Regions from separate parts of the Arthrobacter sp. E70 genome, predicted to be linked through region 1. Evidence: riboswitches for the same ligand, from Rfam matches in the RefSeq annotation. Region 1 holds a riboswitch; the other holds the start of a gene.
The links. Region 1 has a riboswitch for S-adenosylmethionine ahead of metX (homoserine O-acetyltransferase MetX). Riboswitches for the same ligand answer to the same signal wherever they lie in the genome.
Positions count from the first base shown of each region.

Region 2: linked by a shared signal. The riboswitch ahead of AC3IMC_RS04710 (aminotransferase class V-fold PLP-dependent enzyme) and the one ahead of metX (homoserine O-acetyltransferase MetX) in region 1 are both predicted to bind S-adenosylmethionine.

Region 1 covers NZ_JBYQFR010000006.1:159,285-165,065, forward strand. The annotation lists gene AC3IMC_RS09645 (zinc-binding dehydrogenase) at 1-870, opposite strand, end outside; gene AC3IMC_RS09650 (MFS transporter) at 882-2,264, opposite strand; gene metX (homoserine O-acetyltransferase MetX) at 2,443-3,558, opposite strand; SAM riboswitch class IV at 3,571-3,686, opposite strand; gene AC3IMC_RS09660 (bifunctional o-acetylhomoserine/o-acetylserine sulfhydrylase) at 3,781-5,106, opposite strand; SAM riboswitch class IV at 5,150-5,265, opposite strand; gene AC3IMC_RS09665 (S8 family serine peptidase) at 5,500-5,781, shown strand, end outside.
Region 2 covers NZ_JBYQFR010000003.1:181,564-187,344, reverse strand. The annotation lists gene aroA (3-phosphoshikimate 1-carboxyvinyltransferase) at 1-1,099, shown strand, start outside; gene rsgA (ribosome small subunit-dependent GTPase A) at 1,083-2,198, shown strand; gene hisN (histidinol-phosphatase) at 2,248-3,060, shown strand; SAM riboswitch class IV at 3,212-3,325, shown strand; gene AC3IMC_RS04710 (aminotransferase class V-fold PLP-dependent enzyme) at 3,363-4,781, shown strand; gene AC3IMC_RS04705 (class I SAM-dependent methyltransferase) at 4,893-5,651, shown strand; gene AC3IMC_RS04700 (metal-dependent transcriptional regulator) at 5,715-5,781, shown strand, end outside.

The DNA of each region.
Region 1 (5,781 bases):
GCGGGTGACCTGCTCAAGGCAGGACGCGATCACGGCGGCCGAACCCACCGCCTCGATGGCAACATCCACGCCGTCGCCCGCAGCTTCCGCGATCAGCCCGGCAGCCTCCTCCGGTGTTCCCACGGCGGTGGCACCGGCGTCGCGGGCCAGCTGGTGCTTGCCGGGGTTCGGATCGATCGCGATCACGCTGGCGGCGCCGGCGATACGGGCCGCCATCACGGCGGAAAGGCCGACAGCACCGAGGCCGAAGACCGCCACGGACTGACCGGGGCGGACGGCGGCCGTGTTCAGCACGGCGCCCATCCCGGTGAGCACGGCGCAACCGAACATTGCCGCGACAGTGTCCGGGACGTCGTCGTCGATCACCACCACCGACTCCCGCGCCACCACCGCGTAATCGGCGAAGGCCGAGACACCGAGGTGGTGGTTGATGCGCTCCCCCGTGGGCGTCCGCAACAGTGCTTCCCCGTGCAGCAGGTCACCGGAACCATTGACCTCTGCCGCGCGGTGGCAGAGGGCGGGCCTGCCGGACCGGCATGCCCGGCAGTCACCGCAGCTGGGGACGAAGACCAACACCACATGGTCGCCCACGGACACGTCCACCACGCCCTCGCCCACGGACAGCACGCGTCCCACCGCCTCGTGGCCGAGCGCCATGGGAAGCGGGCGGACCCGGGAGCCGTCCACCACGGACAGGTCCGAATGGCACAGGCTGGAGTAGGTGATGGCAACGCCCAGCTCGCCGGCACGGGGTTTGGGAGACTCCAGTTCCTCCACCACCAGGGGGTGGGCAGCCGCGTAGCGGGGCTGCCCCGATCCTGCCCCCGGCGCGGGGGCGGGAACGGTGGCATACAGGACGGCGGCCTTCATGCGGATCCTGCCTACTTCTTGTTGGCGGCGAGCAGGTCCGCGGTGCCCTGGGCGTCCGCCGCGTCCACGTCGTGGAGCGAGATGCCGCGGGTTTCCTTGAGGAAGAAGACGGCGACGGCGGTGACGGCACAGGCGAGGAGCAGGTAGATCGCCACGGGCAGGGAGGACTTGTAGGTGCCCAGGAGCGAGGCCGCGATGATCGGAGCCAGGGAACCGGCCACGATCGAGGTCACCTGGTAGCCCAGGGAGACGCCGGAGTAGCGCATCCGGGTGGGGAACATTTCCGCCATGATTGCCGGCTGGCCGGCGTACATGAAGGCGTGGAACACCAGGCCGATCATGATGGCGGCGAGGATGACGAAATCGTTCTTGGTGTCCATCATGGGGAAGGCGAAGAAGCCCCAGGTGGCAGCCATGATGGCGCCGGCCAGGTACACGGGCCTGCGGCCCAGGCGGTCAGAAAGCTTGCCGACCATCGGCACGACGGCGAAATGCAGGGCGTGCGCCAGCAGTAGCAGGAGGAGGATGCGCGTGGTGTCGGCCTGGACCACGGTCTTCAGGTAGGTGATGGAGAACGTCACCACGAGGTAATAGAGGATGTTCTCGGCGAAGCGCAGTCCCATGGCGGTGAAGACGCCCCTCGGGTAGCGCCGGAACACTTCGGCCACGCCGTAGCCCTTGTGGCCGGCGGCGACTTCCTTGCGGGCCTCCAGGAAGATGGGGGCGTCGTTGACCTTGGTGCGGATGTAGTAGCCGATCAGGACGATAACCGCCGACAGCCAGAACGCCACGCGCCAGCCCCACCCGAGGAAGGCGTCCTGGGTCAGGGTGGAGGACAGGATGAACAGCACGGCGGTGGCGAGCAGGTTGCCCAGCGGCACGGCGGACTGCGGCCAGCTGGCCCAGAAACCGCGGGACTTGCTGGGGCTGTGCTCTGCGACGAGGAGGACGGCGCCGCCCCATTCACCACCGACGGCGAAGCCCTGGGCGAACCGGAGGAACACCAGCAGCGCGGGCGCCCAGTAGCCGATCTGCGCGAACGTGGGCAGGCAGCCCATCAGGAACGTGGAAACACCCACCAGGATGATGCTCAGCTGCAGCAGCTGCTTCCGGCCGAACTTGTCGCCGAAATGGCCAAAGACGATGCCGCCGATGGGGCGGGCCACGAAGCCCACGGCGTAGGTGAGGAAGGCAGCGATAATGCCGTCCAGTTCCGTGCCGGCGTTGGGGAAGAAGGCCTTCCCGAAGACCAGCGTGGCGGCGGAGGCGTAGAGGAAGAACTCGTACCATTCCACGACCGTTCCGGCCATGGACGCCGTTACCACTTTCCTCAGGCCTGAGGCCTTGACATCGGTTTCCTCTGTGCGCCTTGCGGCGGAGCTTTCCGTACTCATGCGAACTCCTTCGGCGTCGTCGTCGACACCACTGGGACCAGTCGAAGGCAGCCGGGTGTGATGCACACCACGAATGCCGGATTTTTCGAGTATGGTCTGCCTGCGGTGCAACCTCAACGCCGATTAGTGCAGAAGGCCTCTGCATAATTGCACATGCGGCGGGGAAACGGGGGCTGCGCTAGACGAGGAAAGTGGTCCGCAGCTGGTGTCCGAGCTGCCCGATTTCGGTCAGGAACCCGTCGTGCCCGATCGGGGCCTGGATGACGTGGACGTCAACGTCCCCCGGAAGTGCCTGTGCAAGTTCCCTTGATTGGGACGGGAAGTAGAGCCGGTCCGAGTCCACGGCGGCCACGAAGAAGCGGGCGCTGGCGGCGGCCAGCGTCTCGGCCAGGGTCCCGCGGCCCCGGCAGACATCGTGGCTCATCAGCGCCTCGGTCAGCGCAATGTAGCTGTTGGCATCGAAGCGCCGGACGAGCTTGTTGCCCTGGTGGTCCAGGTAGCTTTCCACCTGGTAGCGGCCCCGTGCAGCGAGGACCTCACCCTGCAGCGGCGACTCGGCCGCCTGGGCAGCACGGCCGAACCGGCCTTCCAGTTCCGCCGCTGACCGGTAGGTGATGTGGGCGATGCGCCTCGCCAGCGCCAGCCCGTCTTCCGGACAGGGACCGCCGTAGTAGTCGCCGCCGTTGAAGTTCGGGTCCTGCCGGATGGCGAGGGTCTGGGCCTGGGCGAACGCGATTTGTTCGGCCGTGCTGGCTGCGCCGACGGAGATCACTGCGCAGCGCTGCACACGCTCGGGGTAGGTCACGGCCCACTCCAGGGCGCGGGCACCGCCCATGGAACCGCCAAGGACCGCATACCAGCTGCTGATTCCCAGCAGGTCCGCCAGCCGGGCCTCCGCCACAGTGCTGTCCCGGAGGGTCACCAGCGGGAAGCGAGAACCCCAGGGACGTCCGTCGGGGGCAGGTGAGGATGGTCCGGTGGAGCCGTAGCAGCCGCCCACGATGTTGATGGACACCACGAAGAACTTGTCCGTATCAACCGGTGCGCCGGGCCCGGCCAGCTGCTCCCACCAGCCTTCCTCGTCGGTGTCGCCGCGGGTCACGTGGGTGCTGCCGGTGAGGGCGTGTTCGATCAGGACCGCGTTGCTGCCGTCGGCGTTCAGTGTTCCCCAGGTTTCGTAGGCCAGCGTAACGTCGGGCAGGTAGCCCCCGGCTTCCAGTTCCAGTCCTCCAATGGAGGCGTAGCGGACAATTCCGTGTTCGGGGATGGTGGTACGGGCGACGGTAACCGTCATGGCAGGACCTCTTCTACGCGCTTGCCCGCCGTCGTCTGACCGGCAGGCCAGGTCTTCACCCGGGGCACCCCACCGCGGAAGGAGGGTTGCCGGCCAGCAAGCCGGGGCTGTCACTGGCACTCATGACCTGGTTCGAGTGTACGAAATACACCCCGCTCCGGACCAAGAGTGTGACTGGTTGTGACTTCCCCGGCTTGCCGGTGCATGTTTTTGCGTTGTGCGCTAGGCCTCTGCTGCGCCCTTGGCTGCCCGGAAGCCCGCTTCGAGGTCGGCAAGGATGTCATCGATGTGCTCCAGGCCCACGGAGAGGCGGACCAGCCCCGGAGTCACACCGGCAACCGCCTGCTGTTCCGGCGAGAGCTGGCTGTGGGTGGTCGACGCCGGGTGGATGACGAGCGAGCGGACGTCACCGATGTTGGCCACGTGGGAGTGCAGTTCCAGGGCGTCCACGAAGCGCTTGCCCGCTTCCGCGCCGCCGGCCAGATTGAAGGCGACGACGGCGCCTGTCCCCTTGGGACCGTACTTCCGGCCACGTTCGTACCAGGGGCTTGAGGGCAGCCCCGCGTAGGCGACGGATTCGACGTCGTCCCTTCCTTCCAGCCAGCGCGCCACTTCGGTGGCGTTGGCCACGTGGCGTTCCACGCGCAGGCTCAGCGTTTCCAGGCCCTGGGAAATCAGGAAGGCGTTGAAGGGCGAGACTGCCGATCCAAGGTCGCGCAGCAGCTGGACACGGGCCTTGAGGATGTAGGAAAGGTTGGCCCCGAGCGCGCCGCCCTCCCCCAGGTCGCGGGCATAGACGAGGCCGTTGTACGTGGGGTCCGGGGTGTTGAAGCCGGGGAACCGTTCCGGATCCTTGCTGAAGTCGAACTTGCCGGAATCGACGATGACGCCGGCGATGGCCGATCCGTGGCCGCCCAGGTATTTCGTCGCAGAGTGGATCACGATGTCTGCTCCCCACTCCAGGGGACGGATGAGGTACGGGGTGGACAGGGTGTTGTCCACAATGAGGGGCACGCCAGCCTGGTGGGCGACGCCGGAGATGCCTTCGATGTCCAGGACGTCCTGGCGGGGGTTGGACACCACCTCGCCAAAAAAGAGCTTGGTGTTCGGCTGCACGGCATCACGCCACTGGTCCAGGTTGTCCGGATCTTCCACGAACGTAACGGAGATGCCGAACTTCTTGAGAGTGTGGGCGAACAGGTTGTAGGTGCCGCCGTAAAGGCTGGGGCTGGCCACGATGTGGTCGCCGGCCTCGGCGATGTTCAGGACGGCGAAGGTCTCGGCCGCCTGCCCGGAGCTCAGCAGCAGCGCGGCGAGGCCGCCCTCGAGGCTGGCGATCCGCTGCTCCACGGCATCCTGGGTGGGGTTGCCGATCCTGGTGTAGATGGGCGCCAGTTCGGCCAGGGCGAAGCGGTTGGCGGCGCTTTCTGCCGTGGGAAAGACGAAGGACGTGGTTTGGTAGATAGGAAGCGCACGGGCACCCGTGGCGCTGTCCGCTTCCTGCCCCGCGTGGATCTGGCGGGTTTCGAAGGACCATCCGTTGGACATTCAAGGCTCCTTTGACATGGGCCCGGCATGCTGGGAGCACCTCGGGCCGCGCTTGCTGTCCGGCCGGCGCCGGACAACCAGGTCCTCACCCGGGGCACCCCACCGCGGATGGAGGGTTGCCGGCCAGCGAGCCGGGGCTTGGCGCTGGCACTCATGACCTGGGCCCAGTGTAGGAACAGAGCGGCCGTGGGGAACAGGATTGTGACGAACATGGTCCCGCGTCGTCCCGCCGATGTGGTCTTTCCCTTGCCTCCACGGAAGTTTCGCCAAAGTTCCACAGGGAACCCGCAGGATTCACCGAGGTTCGGCTGTTGTCCCCGGCCTGTCGGATAGATTCGCTGTGGGAAAGTTCCACAGCACAGTTCTCCAACGCACAAAAGGATCGGGATTCCGTTGCCCCAGTTGTTCCGCCAGGCTCTCCGCACCGTCCTGCCATCCTTGGCTGTTGGCCTCGTTGCCGTGGCAGGCGGGCTGGTGTCCCCGCCCGCGGCGTCGGCGGCTCCTGCCGCACCCGAAGCCAGCGACAACGGGCGCTACCTCGTGCGTTTCGCGGCCGGGACGGACGTTGCCGGCGAGGTGCGGTCCCTACGCGCCCAGGGCATCGGCGTCGTCCGTACGTTTGAAACGGTGCTGAAGGGCGCAGCCGTCCAGGCGACGGCCGCGCAGGCCGCCGCC
Region 2 (5,781 bases), on a different contig from region 1:
GGTTCCGCTGCCCGCGGCCGCAGGGGAAGCCCGGACCCGGATCGATTGCGGGCTCGCGGGCACTGTCATGCGGTTCGTGCCGCCGCTCGCGGCGCTGCGCAATGGTGCCAGCGTGTTCGACGGCGACCCGCATGCCCGCAAGCGCCCGATGGGAACCATTATCGAAGCGCTCAAGGCCCTCGGCGTGGCCGTCTCGGCCGAGGACGGGAGCGCTCCAGCGTCGTTGCCGTTCGTGGTGGAAGGCACCGGCACGGTGCGTGGCGGCCACCTGGTGATTGATGCCAGTGCCTCCTCACAATTCGTCTCCGCCCTCCTCCTGGTGGGTGCCCGGTTCGAGGAGGGCCTGCACCTTGAGCACGTGGGCAGGCCCGTTCCGAGCCTGGACCACATCAACATGACCGTCGCCGTTCTCCGTGGCGCCGGCGTGTCCGTGGACGATTCCGTCCCCAACCACTGGGTGGTGTCCCCCGGACCGATCCGTGCCTTTGACCAAAGGATCGAGCAGGACTTGTCCAACGCAGGCCCTTTCCTCGCCGCGGCCCTGGCATCCCGTGGGACCGTCCGGGTCCCGAACTGGCCGCTGGAAACCCAACAGGTGGGAGACCTGTGGCGCAGCATCCTCGCCAGGATGGGCGCCAGCGTCACCCTCGCGGACGGCGTCCTCACAGTCACAGGCGGCCCCGAGATCAAGGGCGGCAACTTCGCGGACACCAGTGAGCTGGCCCCCACGGTGGCGGCGCTGTGCGCCCTGGCCACGGGACCCTCCCGGCTCTCCGGGATCGCGCACCTGCGGGGGCACGAAACGGACCGGCTCGCTGCCCTCGTAGCCGAAATCAACAGGCTCGGAGGTGACGCCGAGGAAACCAGCGACGGCCTGGTGATCCGGCCCGCCCCGCTGCACGCCGGCGTCGTCCACAGCTACGCCGATCACCGCATGGCCACCGCCGGGGCGATCCTGGGCCTGGCAGTGGAAGGCATTCAGGTGGAGGACATTGCCACCACCGCAAAGACCATGCCGGACTTTCCGCGGCTCTGGGCAGCGATGCTGGCCGGGGACGCCGCCGGACCGGAGGAGTCCAGCGGTGGCGCGGCGCACTGACTCCTGGGACGAATCCGACGTCCGGATCCGGCCCAACAAGAAGGGCTCCCGTCCGCGCACCAAAGACCGGCCCAGCCACGACGACGCCGTCACCGGACGCATCATTACCGTGGACCGCGGCAGGTATACCGCGGTGGTGGGCGAGGATTCGGACAACGAACGCGTGGTGATCGCCGCGCGGGCCCGTGAGCTTCGCCGCTCGCCGGTAGTTGCCGGCGACTTCGTCTCGCTCGTGGGGGATGTCTCCGGCGCCCCCGACACCCTCGCCCGGCTGGTGAAGATCCAGGACCGGCACACGCTCCTGCGCCGCAGCGCCGACGACACAGACCCCGTGGAACGTGCGGTGGTGGCCAACGCGGACCAGCTGGTCATCGTGGTGGCCGCCGCCAACCCTGAGCCACGCACCGGCTTTATCGACCGGGCGCTGGTGGCGGCCTACGACGCCGGGATCGAGCCCATCCTGCTCGTCACCAAGGCCGACGTCCGGGATCCCGCTGAGCTGCTGTCCAACTACACGCACCTGGACTTCCCGGTGATCATCAGCCGCACCGCCGATGAGCAGGCCTCGGGTATCGACGCCCGCTCCGACGATGGCCTTTCTGCCCGTCTCGACAGCACTGCAGTGGCGGCGCTGCGGGCCCACCTCGACGGCAAGGTCACCGTGATGCTTGGCCACTCCGGCGTCGGCAAGTCCACCATGGTGAACGCACTGACAGGTGCCGAGCGGGCCACCGGTGGCGTCAACGCCGTGACAGGGCGTGGACGGCACACGTCATCGTCCGCGCTGGCCCTGCGGTTGGCTGACGCCCCGCCCGGCAGCTGGATCATCGACACCCCCGGCATCCGTTCCTTCGGCCTGGCGCATGTGGATCCGGACAGGATCCTCCGGTCCTTTCCGGACCTCTCCCCCGGGATCGAAAACTGCGAACGCGGGTGCAAGCACACCGCATCGGCAGTGGACTGCGGCCTGGATGACTGGGTGAACAACGGGCACGCAGGTACCACTGGTCCCGCCCGGCTCGCGTCCCTGCGCCGACTGCTCGGCACGGATCCGAGAATGGAAGCGCAGGAAACCAAGGAACTCGGCAGCGTCAACTGACGCAGCCGAAGGTCCCGGCAGAGGCCGGGACAGACGGTAGTTTGGAACCATGATCCAACCCGCTTCGAGCTACAACGATGACCTGCGCCTGGCCCATGTCCTGGCCGACTCCGTGGATGACCAGACCATGAGCCGCTTCAAGGCCCTGGACCTCCACGTCGAGACCAAGCCGGACCTGACGCCGGTCACCGACGCGGACAAGGCCGCAGAGGAAGCCATCCGCGGCCAGCTGTCCCGTTCACGCCCGCGCGATGCCGTCCTGGGCGAGGAGTTCGGCAGCACCGGCCACGGCTCGCGGCGCTGGATCATCGACCCCATTGACGGGACCAAGAACTTTGTCCGCGGCGTCCCGGTCTGGGCCACCCTGATTGCACTGGTGGACGAGGGCGAACCCGTCGTGGGCGTGGTCAGCGCCCCGGCCCTTGGCAAACGCTGGTGGGCAGCAAAGGGCATGGGGGCGTACATGGGCCGGTCCCTCGCGGCCGCCACGCGGCTCCGCGTGTCCAACGTATCGAAACTTTCGGATGCCTCCCTTTCATACTCCAGCCTGACGGGCTGGAAGGAACGCGGGAACCTGGACGAGTTCCTTGCCCTGACGGAGGACGTGTGGCGGACCCGCGCATATGGCGACTTCTGGTCCTACTGCATGGTGGCGGAAGGCTCGGTGGACATCGCCTGCGAACCGGAGCTGAACCTGTACGACATGGCAGCTCTGGTCCCCATTGTCGTGGAGGCGGGCGGCCGGTTCACGTCCCTGGAAGGCGAGGACGGCCCGTTCGGCGGCAACGCCCTGGCCACCAACTCGATCCTGCACTCGGAGGTTCTGCACCGCCTGAACCCCTATTTGGACGATCTGCTGTAACGGTCGCCGTACCCCTCTGGAGCCGAATATTGCGACGCCGGACGCCCCCTGAAGGAGTCGTCCGGCGTTCTTTATTCGGCAGGCGTAACAAACGCCTTAACAATTGCCCCGGCTTCAGTCCGGGCCGTTCCATGTTCTACGCTTTTATGCAGGTCACGAGTGCCAGCGCAAAACCCCGGTTTGCTGGCCGGCAACCCTCCATTCGCGGTGGGGTGCCCCGGGTGACGACCAGGCCGGTCCGGAGCGGATGCGGCAAGCGCGGATTCCTGTCATGTCGGGGTCCTGATACAAGTGAGGTCTCTGTGACAACTGCCACCGTCTCCCCCAGCACTGCCATCGCCGAAGGATCGGCCGCCTTCAGCGCACGCCAGGCCGCCGGCCACCCGCTCGCTGCCGTCACCGGCGCTGAAATCCAGGCACCCCTGATCACCGGCGGACATGTCCGCTATGCCAACCTCGACTACGGCGCATCCGCACCGGCACTGTCCTTGGTCTCCGCGTACCTGAACGAGATCCTGCCCTATTACGCGAGCGTGCACCGCGGGGCCGGCTACGCCTCCCAGATCAGCACCTCGGTGTACGAGAACGCGCGGAGCATCGTCCGCGACTTCGTGGGCGGCCGCCCTGACGACTCGGTCATTTTCACCCGGAACACCACGGATTCGCTCAACCTGCTGGCTGGCTGCCTGCCCGTCACCGACGGCCGCGTTGCCGGCGAGGTCCTTTACCTGGACATCGAGCACCACGCGAACCTCCTGCCGTGGCAGGGCGTGCCGCACCGCAGCATCGTGGCCGCGGACACCATCGCGGGAACCATCGAGGCAGTCAGGGCCGAGCTGGAGCAGGGCGGCGTCAGCCTGCTCGCAGTCACCGGCGCCTCCAACGTCACCGGCGAGATCCTCCCCATCCGCGCACTGGCCGCGCTGGCCCACCAGCACGGCGCACGGATCGTGGTGGACGCGGCCCAGCTCGCCCCACACCGCCGCGTGGACATCAGCGCGGACGACGTCGACTACCTCGCCTTCTCCGGGCACAAGCTCTACGCGCCCTTCGGCTCCGGCGTCCTGGTGGGGCGCCCCGACTGGCTTGACGCCGGCACCCCGCACCTCGCCGGCGGCGGTGCAGTCAAGGAAGCGAGGCTCGACGGCGTCAGCTGGGCGAGAGGGCCGGCCCGCCACGAGGGGGGCTCGCCGAACGTGCTCGGCGCCGCCACCCTTGCCCGCGCCACGCAGGTCATTGCCGGGCTGGACCAGGACCGCTGGCACGCGCACGAGTCCGCCATCCGGTCCTTCCTGGTGGAAGGCCTCCAGGACATCGAGGGTGTCACTGTCCACCAGATCTTCAAGGACACCAACCCGGAAACGGACACCATCGGCGTCGTCAACTTCTCCGTGGAGGGTTATGACGCCGGCCTGGTGGCCGCCTACCTCTCGGCCGAACACGGCGTGGGACTGCGTGATGGCCGCTTCTGCGCGCACCCGCTGCTGAAGCGGCTCGGGCTGCCGTCCGGCTCCCTGCGCGCCAGCTTCGGCGTCGGATCCAGGCTGGAGGACGCGGAGCGGCTCCTCGACGGCATCCGCACCCTGCGCAGCAGCGGGCTGGGCTGGGACTATGTCGTGGATGCAGGCCGCTGGGTGCCGGCCAATGACTTCCGCACCTACCCGCACTGGGCGCCCAATACGCCAGGCACCGCCGGCGCCGCGCCCTGCACGGAGGACTGACCGGGGGCTAAGCACGGGGCCCTGGCCCTGCGCCTTCCGCACCAGCTTGCCTGCGCCGCCATGCGGTAAATTCAAAAGGTATCCATCGGCAGCAGGTGAAGGAGGCCACGCGTGGTCCGGGGCGGTCCCAAACTCGATCACGGGCGGCGGCAGGAGCTTGGGCAGAGCTTCCAGGACGGCGGCAGGCACTACCAGCGGGTCCGGCCCGGCTATCCCCTGGAATCGGCCCGGTGGCTGGTTCCCGAGCACGCCCGCGACGTCCTGGACGTCGGCGCCGGTACCGGAAAGTTCACTGCCTTGCTGCTGGAGATGGGCCTGGACGTCACGGCCCTCGACCCCTCTGCGGACATGCTCGCACAGCTGAAGGCCCACTGCCCTGCCGCCACGGCTGTGACGGGGACTGCCGAGGCGACCGGCCTGCCCGGGGCGGGCTTCGACGTCGTTACCGTGGCCCAGGCCTGGCACTGGTGCGACCCCCTGGCCGCGAGCACTGAGCTCGCCCGGGTCCTGCGGCCGCACGGAACCCTCGGCCTGGTCTGGAACCAGCTGGACACGTCCGTGCCCTGGGTGCACCGCCTGTCCAGGATCATGCACGCCGGGGACGTGTACCGGCCGGGCCACAAGCCCGTGGTGGGGCCTGAATTCCACCGGCTCGAAGGGCACGTGACGCATTGGCAGGACACCGTGACCACCACCGACCTGATGGAACTCACCAAGTCCCGCAGCTACTACTTGCGCGCCGGCGAGGCGACGCGGGCCAAGGTCCTGGCCAACCTGGACTGGTACCTGCACGAACACCTCGGCCACACCGCTGATCAGGAACTGGAACTTCCGTACCTCACCCTCGCCTGGCGGGCCGTCAAGGCATGACCGGATCCGCTTGGACATCGGCCGGGCCGCACCCGCACGCCGGAAGCCGGTAGGCTTGGACGTGTGAAGACCAGTGCGCCCTCCTCCTCGATCGAGGACTACGTCAAGGTCATCTACTCATTCACCGAAT